3 regions of the Amycolatopsis thailandensis genome follow, and region 2 is predicted to be linked to each of the others. Evidence: riboswitches for the same ligand, from Rfam matches in the RefSeq annotation. Region 2 holds a riboswitch; each other region holds the start of a gene.

Region 1 (3,268 bases), on a different contig from region 2:
GACGAAGGACAGGGCGGTGACGTTCACGACGGACCTTTCACGTTTTCCGCGCATGCGGAAAACACCGGTCCTCCAGGCTTTTGTCCCGTCAGATGAACGGCGGCGCTTCCGGCCCCGCCGATGGTGCCGCTCGGACCTGTCCCACCTGCCCTGATTGTGTGTTTCGCGGAACGGGCAGGCGGCGGAACCCTAGGCACTACGATCTTCACCGTACCTCAACCACTCCTCCGGAGGCGGCCGCGATCCGTCCCGGGGCGGCTGTTAAGCTTGCCCTTCACCGTTGTGTGGCATTCCGTCATGGAGGAAACCCGCGCCGCTTTCACGAGCGCGCAGGGCCGGTCACAGCGCGGCGGTGAAACCACCGAGAGATACAAGAGGAGCGCCCCCGTGGCCAACATCAAGTCGCAGATCAAGCGCATCACCACCAACGAAAAGGCGCGTCAGCGCAACCAGGCGATCCGGTCCTCGGTGAAGACCGCGATCCGCAAGTTCCGCGAGGCCGCCGACGCCGGCGACAAGGCCAAGGCCCTGGAGCTGCAGAAGGACGCGGCCAAGAAGCTGGACAAGGCCGTGACCAAGGGCGTTCTCCACGCCAACCAGGCCGCGAACAAGAAGTCCGCGCTCGCGAAGCGCGCGAACTCTCTTTAATCGCGCGCAGCGCGATCTAATCGCGCGCTGACGTAAACGCGCCGAAGGGGCGTCGATCCGCTTCCCACTCACGTGGGGCGGAGAGGCGCCCCTTCATCGCGTTTACGTGGGCCTTCGGCCCGAAAGAGGGCGCGCGACCGGTGAAGTCTCGCCGTCGCGCTGGCGCACTTCCGGCGAGACGAGTCCGCCGGTCCCGGTTCGTGGGCGCGTTGATCGTCGGGCTCGGTCCAGTGAGCGTTTGAGCAGTGGGCGTGGTCCGGTAGGTGCTAGCGGCTGGTGCCGTGGGCGTCGACTACCTCCAGGACGGCGCGTTCCAGCGCGTACTCCGGATTGGCCGCGACCCCCTTGACCTCGGCGTTGAGCCTCGCGACGACCCGCATCGCGGTGGCGAGGCCGTCCTGCCCCCAGCCGCGGGCCTGCCCCTGCGCCTTGCGGACCTTCCACGGCGGCATCCCCAGCTCGCCTGCCATCTGGTTCGGGTTCCCGCGACCGGCACCCGACACCCGCGCGATCGTCCGGACGGCGTCGGCGAGGGCGTCCGCGACCAGAACGTGGGGAACACCCAGCTGCATCGCCCAGCGCAACGACTCCAGCGCCGCCGTCCTGTCACCGGCGACGGCCTTCTCGGCGACGGCGAACCCGTTCACGTCCGCGCGGCCCCGGTGATAGCGCCGGACCGCCTGCTCGTCGACGGTGCCACCGGCGTCCGCGACGAGCTGGGTCGCGGCCGACGACAACTCGCGCAGATCCGAGCCGACGGCGTCGATCAGCGCGAGCACGGCCGCGCCGTCGATCTTCCCGCCGACCCGGCGGACCTCGTTGCGGACAAAGGATTCCCGCTCGGCGGCCTTGGTCAGTTTCGGGCACTCGACGACCTCCGCCCCGGCCTTCTTCAAGGCAGCGGGAAGCGCCTTCGCGGCCTTGCTCCGGCCACCTCCGCTGTGCACGACGACGAGCACGATGCCGTCGGCGGGCGCCTTGACGTAGGCCATCACCCCGTCGGAAAGCTCCTGCGAGATGTCGTGCGCGGATTCGAGGACGATCACCCTGCCCTCGGCGAACAGCGAGGGGCTGACCATCTCCGCGAGGGCGGGAACTGTGAGGTCCGACACCCGGATACGGGTGAGATCCGCCGTCGGATCGGCCGCTTTGGCCGCGTCCGAAGCGGCGCGGACCGCGCGTTCGATCAGCAGCTCTTCCTCACCGAGAACCAGGACCAGCGGCGATGGGGCGGAAGCTTGCGTCGTCACGATGACGATCCTGCCACTCGTCCTCTCGTGTGCTTTGTCCGGTGATGTGTTCCGGGCACGGTGGCCCCACCTGAGCCTCATGTCGTACGGTGTTGGCGAGGCGACGCGATCATTCGCGTGCCGACAATCGAATACCGCTCATCCAGAGGGGCAGAGGGAACGGCCCGATGAAGCCCCGGCAACCGGCGTCAGCCTGTCATCCCGCGATCGCGGGGTAGCTGACGAACACGGTGCCAATTCCGGCCCGCCACCGGCGGGGCAGATGAGGAAAGGAACCTCGCGATGACCGCAACCCTCGGCACGACCTCCACCACCAAGACCCCGGATCTCGGACCGGCCGTCGAACTGGTGTCGAAGGAAGAGGGACACCGGCAGCCGCTCGCCCCCGAATTCGTTTCCGCCGAAGACTTCTCGCCGCTCGAGGTCGCCTACGACTTCGGCCGTGTGCGCCGCGAGGACATCGAAGCCGGGCCGAAGAACATCTGGCGCTACAAGAAGCTCCTGCCCGTCCCCTCGAACGTCGAAGAAATCCCCAACACCGAACCCGGCGCCACCCGGCTCATCCAGGCCGACAGGCTCGCGAAAGCCTTGGGCGTCAAGAAGGTCTGGGTCAAGGACGACACCGGCAACCCCACTCACTCGTTCAAGGACCGCGTGGTCGCCGTCGCCCTGGCCGCCGCCCGTGAGTTCGGGTTCGACGTACTCGCCTGTCCGTCGACCGGCAACCTGGCCAACGCGGTCGCCGCCGCGGCGGCCCGCGCAGGCTGGCGGTCGGTCGTGCTCATCCCGAAGACCCTCGAGCGCGCCAAGATCCTCACCACCGCCGTGTACGACGGCGACCTGATCGCGGTCGACGGCAACTACGACGACGTGAACCGGCTCGCCACCCAGCTCGCCGCCGAGCAGGAGAGCTGGGCGTTCGTCAACGTGAACGTCCGGCCCTACTACTCCGAAGGCTCCAAGACGCTGGCCTTCGAGGTCGCCGAGCAGCTCGGCTGGCGGCTGCCCTCGCAGATCGTGGTGCCGATCGCCTCCGGTTCCCAGCTCACCAAGGTGGACAAGGGATTCCGCGAGTTCGGGCAGCTCGGCCTCGTGGACGAAACGCCGTACAAGGTGTTCGGCGCGCAGGCCACCGGCTGCTCCCCTGTCTCGACGGCCTTCCGCGCGGGCCACGACGTCGTCCAGCCGGTCAAGCCGGACACGATCGCCCGGTCGCTGGCGATCGGCAACCCGGCCGACGGCCCCTACGTCCTCGACGTGGTCAACCGCACCGGTGGCGCGATCGAAGACGTCACCGACGAAGAGGTCGTCGAGGGCATCCGGCTGCTCGCCCGTACCGAAGGCATCTTCACCGAGACCGCCGGCGGGGT
Region 2 (3,268 bases):
GGTCGAGTCGATGTGCCGTCGCGCGCACGTCTCGAGTTGAGCGCCAGTGCACGACCGGTCACCTTCTGAGCCTCCGCTCTGGGGACCCGGGCCACATGTTCGTAGAAGACGGCGATCGAGTTGAATCCGTAAAGCTCCCGGACACCACGTGACTCGATCTCGGCCAGGATCTGGCCGACTTCGGCGGCGAGGCGCCGCCCTTCGCATAGCCGTGACTGCAACTCGTCGAGGAGCAGATCGGCGTCACCTTCCGGCAGGTTGAGCGGGAAGGCCTTGGGGATGTTTGTGCTGGTCATCCCTCGATTGTCGGGCCAGAGTCGAACGAATGCACGGTATCGATCGGGTGGATGATCATTACGCTCCGGCAGACCGAAATTGCGCCCATCACCCTGAAGTGGAACGCGGGCAGATAGAAACCGTCGGAAGGGTGGTGGGGGCGAGTCGCGGCCGCCAGTCGCGGCTCGCGGGGGCTGGTTACGATCGTCGGGTGACTGAACTGCTCGGGCCTGCGGAGATCAGGGCGCTGGCGGCCGAGCTGGACGTGCGTCCGACCAAGAAGCTCGGCCAGAATTTCGTGCACGATCCCAACACGGTGCGCCGCATCGTCGACCTTTCAGGGGTCGGCGAAGGCGACGTCGTGCTGGAAGTCGGGCCGGGCCTCGGCTCGTTGACCCTCGGGCTGCTCGCGACCGGAGCCGAGGTCGTCGCGGTCGAAATCGACCCCGTGCTGGCCGGACGGCTGCCGAACACCGCGGCCGAACGGGGAGGCGCCGAAAGGCTGACGGTCGTCGGGGCGGACGCTCTGCGGATCACGGCGGCCGACCTGCCTGCGCGGCCGACCGCGCTCGTCGCGAACCTGCCGTACAACGTCGCCGTTCCCGTCGTGCTTCACCTGCTCGCCGAGCTGCCATCGCTGACCAGTGGTCTCGTAATGGTCCAGACCGAGGTCGCCGACCGAATGGCGGCAGGGCCGGGGAGCCGGACTTACGGCGTCCCCAGCGTCAAGCTCGCGTGGTACGGCAAGGCGCGCAAGGTCGCGGCGGTGCCCCGCGCGGTCTTCTGGCCCGTTCCGAACGTGGACTCCGCGCTGGTCGCTTTCGAGCGGGGCGACGTGGTGTCGTCCGTGGAGCGGAAACAGTTGTTCGCGGTGGTCGATGCCGCCTTCTCGCAGCGTCGAAAGACTTTGCGCGCGGCGTTGGCGTCATGGGCGGGTTCCGCCGAACGCGCGGGCGAGTTGCTCGAGAAGGCGGGTATCGACCCCAAGACCCGCGGGGAGCAGCTGGACGTCCACCAGTTCGCCCGGATCGCCGCCGCGGCTGGCTGACCACATGTCGCAGGTGTGACCGGTACCGCGCCGAACGCGGTCCGGTCGATGTCAGCAAGACTGCGTAAATCCTCTCCTGGATCTACTTGATCCAGAGCTGTCTTCGCAGGCAGCGGCATCGCCATAGCACAAATGCATCTGGTGCTGTCTCAAAATATGGATAGCCGATCCTGTATCGTGGACGCGACCAGACGTGTGATCTGCGACTACGTGCTTGCTTTCATCCAGTGGGATCGGTTTTACTCAGTGAGCCATCCCGAGCGACTGAGAGACCTGGCTCGCCGAAGTCGCAGCAACCACCCTCCACGGGGCAGGTGCTACCGCCAGGACCGATGGAGGCTGTGCCTAATGAACAGGGTCACCCACCCGCTCCTGCTGACCAGGCGACGTGTAGTCGACGAAGGTCGCCGCACGGTAAGTGCGTGTCGACGCTCCACCGTTACTGCCTGAGTCTTTTCCCTTACCTCTGAATCCCGTCCGTTCCGGACGGTCACTCGGTGACGGTCGGCGCGCTCGAAAGAAGCGGCGCCCCATTTGCATGGAGCCTTTCGTGATCACTGTCGAAAACCTGTCCAAATCCTTTCCCCTCAACGGAAATCCCGTCGTCGCCCTGCGCGATGTGAGCGTGGACATCCAGGCGGGCTCGCTGTTCGGAGTCGTCGGTCCGGCCGGCTCCGGCAAGTCGACCCTCGCTCGTTGCATCGGGCTCCAGGAGCGCCCCGACCGTGGTGTCGTCCGCCTCGACGGCCTCAACACCGGGACCCTCGACGGACGCCGTCTGCGCGAAATCCGCCGCCAGGTCGGTGTCGTGAGCACCAAACCGGAGTTGCTCGCCGAACGCACCATCGCCGGCAACATCGCGTCGCCGCTCGAGCAGCTCGGCCTCGACGGGCCGCAGCGTCGCAACCGGGTCGGAAACCTGCTCGACCTGGTCGGACTCACGCCGCGGGCCGGGCAGCGGCCGGGTGAACTGTCCGAGGGGCAGCTGCGCCGAGTGGCCATCGCCAAGGCCCTGGCCGCCGGGCCGTCCGTGCTCCTGGCCGACGACCCCACCTCGGGTGTGCAGCCCGAGGAGTCCGGCGCGGTCCTGACCGTGCTCGACCGGGCACGCGCCGAGCTCGGGGTCACCGTGCTGCTCACCACTCCCGACGCCGGCGTCGTCCGTCGTGTCTGCGACGACGTCGCGGTCCTCGAAGCCGGGGCGATCATCGAACGCGGATCCGTGCTCGACCTGGTCTCCGACCCGAACAGCCGGACCGCGCAGGCGCTGCTGCCCTCGATCGAGACCGGCCGGGCGCAAGCCTCGAAATACGACCGCGCCGTGGACGTCGTGCTCGTCGGATTCGCTTCGGTCGGCGCGCTGCTTCCCGAGGCCGCCGGTCGCTTCGACGTCGAACTCGCCACCATCGGGGGCGGCCTGACCCGGATCGGCGACACGCCGGTGGGCCGGTTCCGTCTCGGTGTGCGCGGTGAGCGCGCGGACGCCGCCCTCGCGTGGATCGCCGAACGCGGCGGCCACGTGACCCACCCGGTCCGCGGACCGCAGGGCGTCGCTGCCTGATTTCTCCACGAACGGGCCGCTCAGGACGAAATCCGTCCGGGGCGGCCCGTCGGTGTCTGACTCGTCCTGTTCTCTTTTCTCCTGGTGACGGCACAAGTGGAGCGGCCACGTAGGCTTGAGTCGTGCTCGCCGTCGTACCGCCCCCAGTAACCGTCAGGGTTCCCGCCAAGGTCAACCTGCACCTGTCGGTCGGTGACGTACGCCCGGACGGCTATCACGAGCTGGTGACCGTGTTCCAGGCGCTTTCCCTGACCGACGAGGTGACCGTCGCGGTCACCGAGGACCCCGGCGTCGAGGTCTATGGCGAAGGTGAAGGTGTCGTACCGACCGGCGCCAACAATCTCGCCTGGAAGGCGGCGCAGGCTCTGGCGGCTCACGTCGGC
Region 3 (3,268 bases), on a different contig from region 2:
CCAGCTGTTCGTCGGTTGATCTAAGAAAATTCTTCCCTTTTGTACTCCTTTTGGATTACTTTCCCGGCAATCCACTCCGTCGAATGGGTGAGTGTCACGGGTTAAGGAGTACGCAAGGTGACGAAACTTCCTGCACGGTTCGCCGGTCTGGGGGCCGCAGCCGCACTCGTCGGAGTGGTTCTCATCGCGCCGGTGGCGTCGGCGACGGGCGCCTTCCCCGCGTTCGGGTTGCCCTTCGACGCGGGCCAATCGGTCTACTCGGCGGGCATCCACTCGGACAACGGGAACTCCGGCGTGAAGAACGCCATCGACTTCAGTCCCGGCGACAAGACCGTGCGCGCTCCGCTGGCCGGCACCGTCCGGATCCAGCACTGCGACGGCGGCGACTGGGTGACCGTCGACCACGACGGCGGCTGGCGGACCGGCTACTACCACATGGAGCGCATTTCGGTCGCCGACGGCCAGAAGGTCGCCCCCGGCGACGCCCTCGGCCGGACCGGCAACGCGCTGCCCTGCGGTGGGAGCAGCACCGGCGCCCACGTGCACTTCACCCTGTGGATCCTGCCCGCGGCCGCCGCGCAGGGCGGCGACTCGCGCGACTTCGGCGTCGGCGCGGGCAATTGGAACGGCATGTCGTACGACGAGGTCTCGACCAAGGTCGCCGAGGCCTACGGCGAAGCTGTCGACGGCAAGACCTTCGGCGGCTGGCAGTTCACCGCGGGCACCGATCAGTACTCCGGTACCGCGACCGAGGTCTCTTCGCGTTCCGTCGTCCCGTTGCCGGGCCGATTCCGCGTCTGACCTCCCGTTGCCCGGCGCGGCGCGGCGCCGGGCAACGGTTCTCCTCGATTGCGGAACGCGTGACCGGCGTCTCAACATCCGGACAAGGGGTGGCTTGATCGCCGGTGCATCCGCTAACTTCGTTCGTAGGTCACGAGTGTCAGCGTCAAGCCCCGGCTAGCTGACCGGCAACCCTCCTTCCGCGGTGGGGTGCCCCGGGTGAGGACCTGGCTCGTCGCGTGGTGCGACGGGCAAGCGCGGGATCCTCTGTCGGGTCCCCTGGCCCGGAGGATGACCATGACTCTCGCTCTCGAACGCACGAACGCCCCCGCCGTCGTCGCGGAAACCGTTGTCTCGCAAGAAGTTCCGACGGTGGCGTGTGCCGGTCTGCGGGTTCCGCTGGTCACCGGCGGCGAGATCGGGTACGCCAACCTCGATCACGCGGCGAGCGCTCCCTGTCTGGACAAGGTCCGCGCCGCGGTCGACGAATTCCTCCCCTGGTACGCCAGCGTCCACCGCGGCGCCGGGTTCGCCTCGCAGATCTCCACCAAGCTTTACGAGCGCACGCGCGGGATCCTGCGTGACTTCGTCGACGCGCGGTCGACCGACACCGTCGTGTTCACCCGCAACACCACCGATTCCTTCAACCTTCTCGCCCGCAGCCTGCCGAAGCACACGTCGGTCGTCGTGTTCGACACCGACCACCACGCCGCGCTGCTGCCGTGGAAGGGCCCGAACGTCCGCCGGATTTCGACGCCGCGCACCCGCCTCGCCGCTGTGTCCTCTGTGGACGAAGCTCTCGCGGACTGCCCGCAGGGCCCGCGGCTGGTCGTCATCACCGGCGCGTCCAACGTGACCGGGGAACTGTTGCCGGTCAAGGAGATCGCCGCCGTCGCGCGGCGGCACGGCGCCCGGATCGCGCTCGACGCGGCGCAGCTCGCGCCGCATCGCAAGATCTCTGTTCGCGAACTGGACGTCGATTACGTCGCACTGTCGGGCCACAAGCTGTACGCGCCCTTCGGCGCCGGCGCGCTGATCGGCCGCGCCGACTGGCTGCGCGCCGCCCAGCCGTACCTCGCCGGTGGTGGCGCGACGAAGCTCGTCACCCGCGACGCGGAAGATCTGGGCGTGGTCTGGAACTCCGGCGCCGAGCGGCACGAAGCCGGTTCCCCCAACACCGTCGGTGTCTACGCGCTCGGTGTCGCCTGCGAGACGCTCGCCGAAAACTGGGAAGCGATCGTCTCCCACGAGGACGAACTGCTGGCGCGGCTGCGTCGCGGTCTCGCCGGTATCCCCGGATTCGCCGAGCTTCGGCTGTTCGACGCCCCGGTCGACAGGGTCGGCACGCTCAGCTTCGTCGTCGATGGCTTCGAACCGGGCTGGCTCGCCGCGGTTCTTTCCGCGGAGTACGGCATCGGCGTCCGTGACGGTGCCTTCTGCGCGCACGTGGCGACCAAGCGGCTGATCGCCGCCGCCGGTTCGACGGGGCAGCAGGCCGTCCGGGTCAGCCTCGGCCTCGGCAGCACCACCGAACACGTGGACCGGGTCGTCCTGGCGCTGCGCCAGATCGTCGCCCGCGGCGCGCGCTGGCAGTACGAAAAGCCCGAGGGCCGCTGGGTGCCGGAGAACGATCCGCGGGAGCTTCCCCCGTTCTGCGCCTGACCCACTACCCTCACCCCGCATGGGGAACGAGCGACCGCGTTACTGGTTTCCGCTGGCGTTGCTGGGATTCGCCCAGCTGGTGGTGGTGGCCTCGTCCGTCGGCACCGGCCCGCCCGGGGGATGGTTCGCCTACGCGCCCAACCACGGCCCGGGCCTGCATCAAGGGCTCTATGGCGTGGAGATGAGCCGCGCGACCGCGACCGCGATCGACCTGTCGTTCTCCGGCTTCGGCCGGAACGACGGCTGGCTGTTCGCCGTCCTCGCGGTCTACCTCGGCACGGTGCTGTTCTACGCGATCCGGGCGAAGACCACGCCGTGGTGGAAGGTCGCCCTGATCGCTGTCGGGGGAATGGTCGCGATCCCGCTGGCGGATCTGGTCGGTTTCTGGGAATTCGAAATCGACGGCGACGCGCGGAGCGCGATCCTGCTGACACTGGGCCTGGTCGCGCTCGCCTGGCTGGACCGCAGCGTGCTCGTACTGGTTGTGGCCGCCGCGTTCGTGCTCTGCGCCGTCGTGCTCGCGCGGGGGCAGTTCGCGCTGGTGCTGTCTTCGCTGGTCGCGCTCGCCGGGGCGTTCGCGGCACTGCTGAGCAGGCCGAAGGCGGCCGCCGAGGAGACCTGAGCACGCTCCGTGGACAATGGGGGAGTGAGCACAGAGCCCGAAACCGCGCCACCGGCGCCGCCGCTGCCCAAAAAGCGCGTCGCCGTCGTGTTCGTCGTCGCCGCGGTGCTGTGGGGGATCGACCTCCTCACCAAGCAGATCGCCGTGTCGACGCTGGAGGGCAAGCAGCCGGTCGAGTTCCTCGGCGGGCTGGTGTACTTCCAG

The links. A riboswitch is a leader RNA that binds a small molecule or an ion and turns the genes downstream of it on or off. The one in region 2 is predicted to bind S-adenosylmethionine.
Region 1: it holds a riboswitch for S-adenosylmethionine, as region 2 does, so the genes downstream of both, thrC (threonine synthase) here and ACFWMR_RS15965 (methionine ABC transporter ATP-binding protein) in region 2, are expected to answer to the same signal.
Region 3: it holds a riboswitch for S-adenosylmethionine, as region 2 does, so the genes downstream of both, ACFWMR_RS14250 (aminotransferase class V-fold PLP-dependent enzyme) here and ACFWMR_RS15965 (methionine ABC transporter ATP-binding protein) in region 2, are expected to answer to the same signal.

The regions. Positions count from the first base shown of each region.
Region 1 is NZ_JBHXJK010000071.1:42,475-45,742, forward strand. It holds gene ACFWMR_RS26130 (EamA family transporter) at 1-54, opposite strand, end outside; gene rpsT (30S ribosomal protein S20) at 388-648, shown strand; gene holA (DNA polymerase III subunit delta) at 915-1,898, opposite strand; SAM riboswitch class I at 2,034-2,167, shown strand; gene thrC (threonine synthase) at 2,181-3,268, shown strand, end outside.
Region 2 is NZ_JBHXJK010000034.1:9,554-12,821, reverse strand. It holds gene ACFWMR_RS15975 (DUF222 domain-containing protein) at 1-296, opposite strand, end outside; gene rsmA (16S rRNA (adenine(1518)-N(6)/adenine(1519)-N(6))-dimethyltransferase RsmA) at 488-1,324, shown strand; SAM riboswitch class I at 1,573-1,663, shown strand; gene ACFWMR_RS15965 (methionine ABC transporter ATP-binding protein) at 1,875-2,885, shown strand; gene ACFWMR_RS15960 (4-(cytidine 5'-diphospho)-2-C-methyl-D-erythritol kinase) at 3,008-3,268, shown strand, end outside.
Region 3 is NZ_JBHXJK010000029.1:27,606-30,873, forward strand. It holds gene ACFWMR_RS14245 (M23 family metallopeptidase) at 118-801, shown strand; SAM riboswitch class IV at 930-1,044, shown strand; gene ACFWMR_RS14250 (aminotransferase class V-fold PLP-dependent enzyme) at 1,078-2,442, shown strand; gene ACFWMR_RS14255 (hypothetical protein) at 2,462-3,064, shown strand; gene lspA (signal peptidase II) at 3,089-3,268, shown strand, end outside.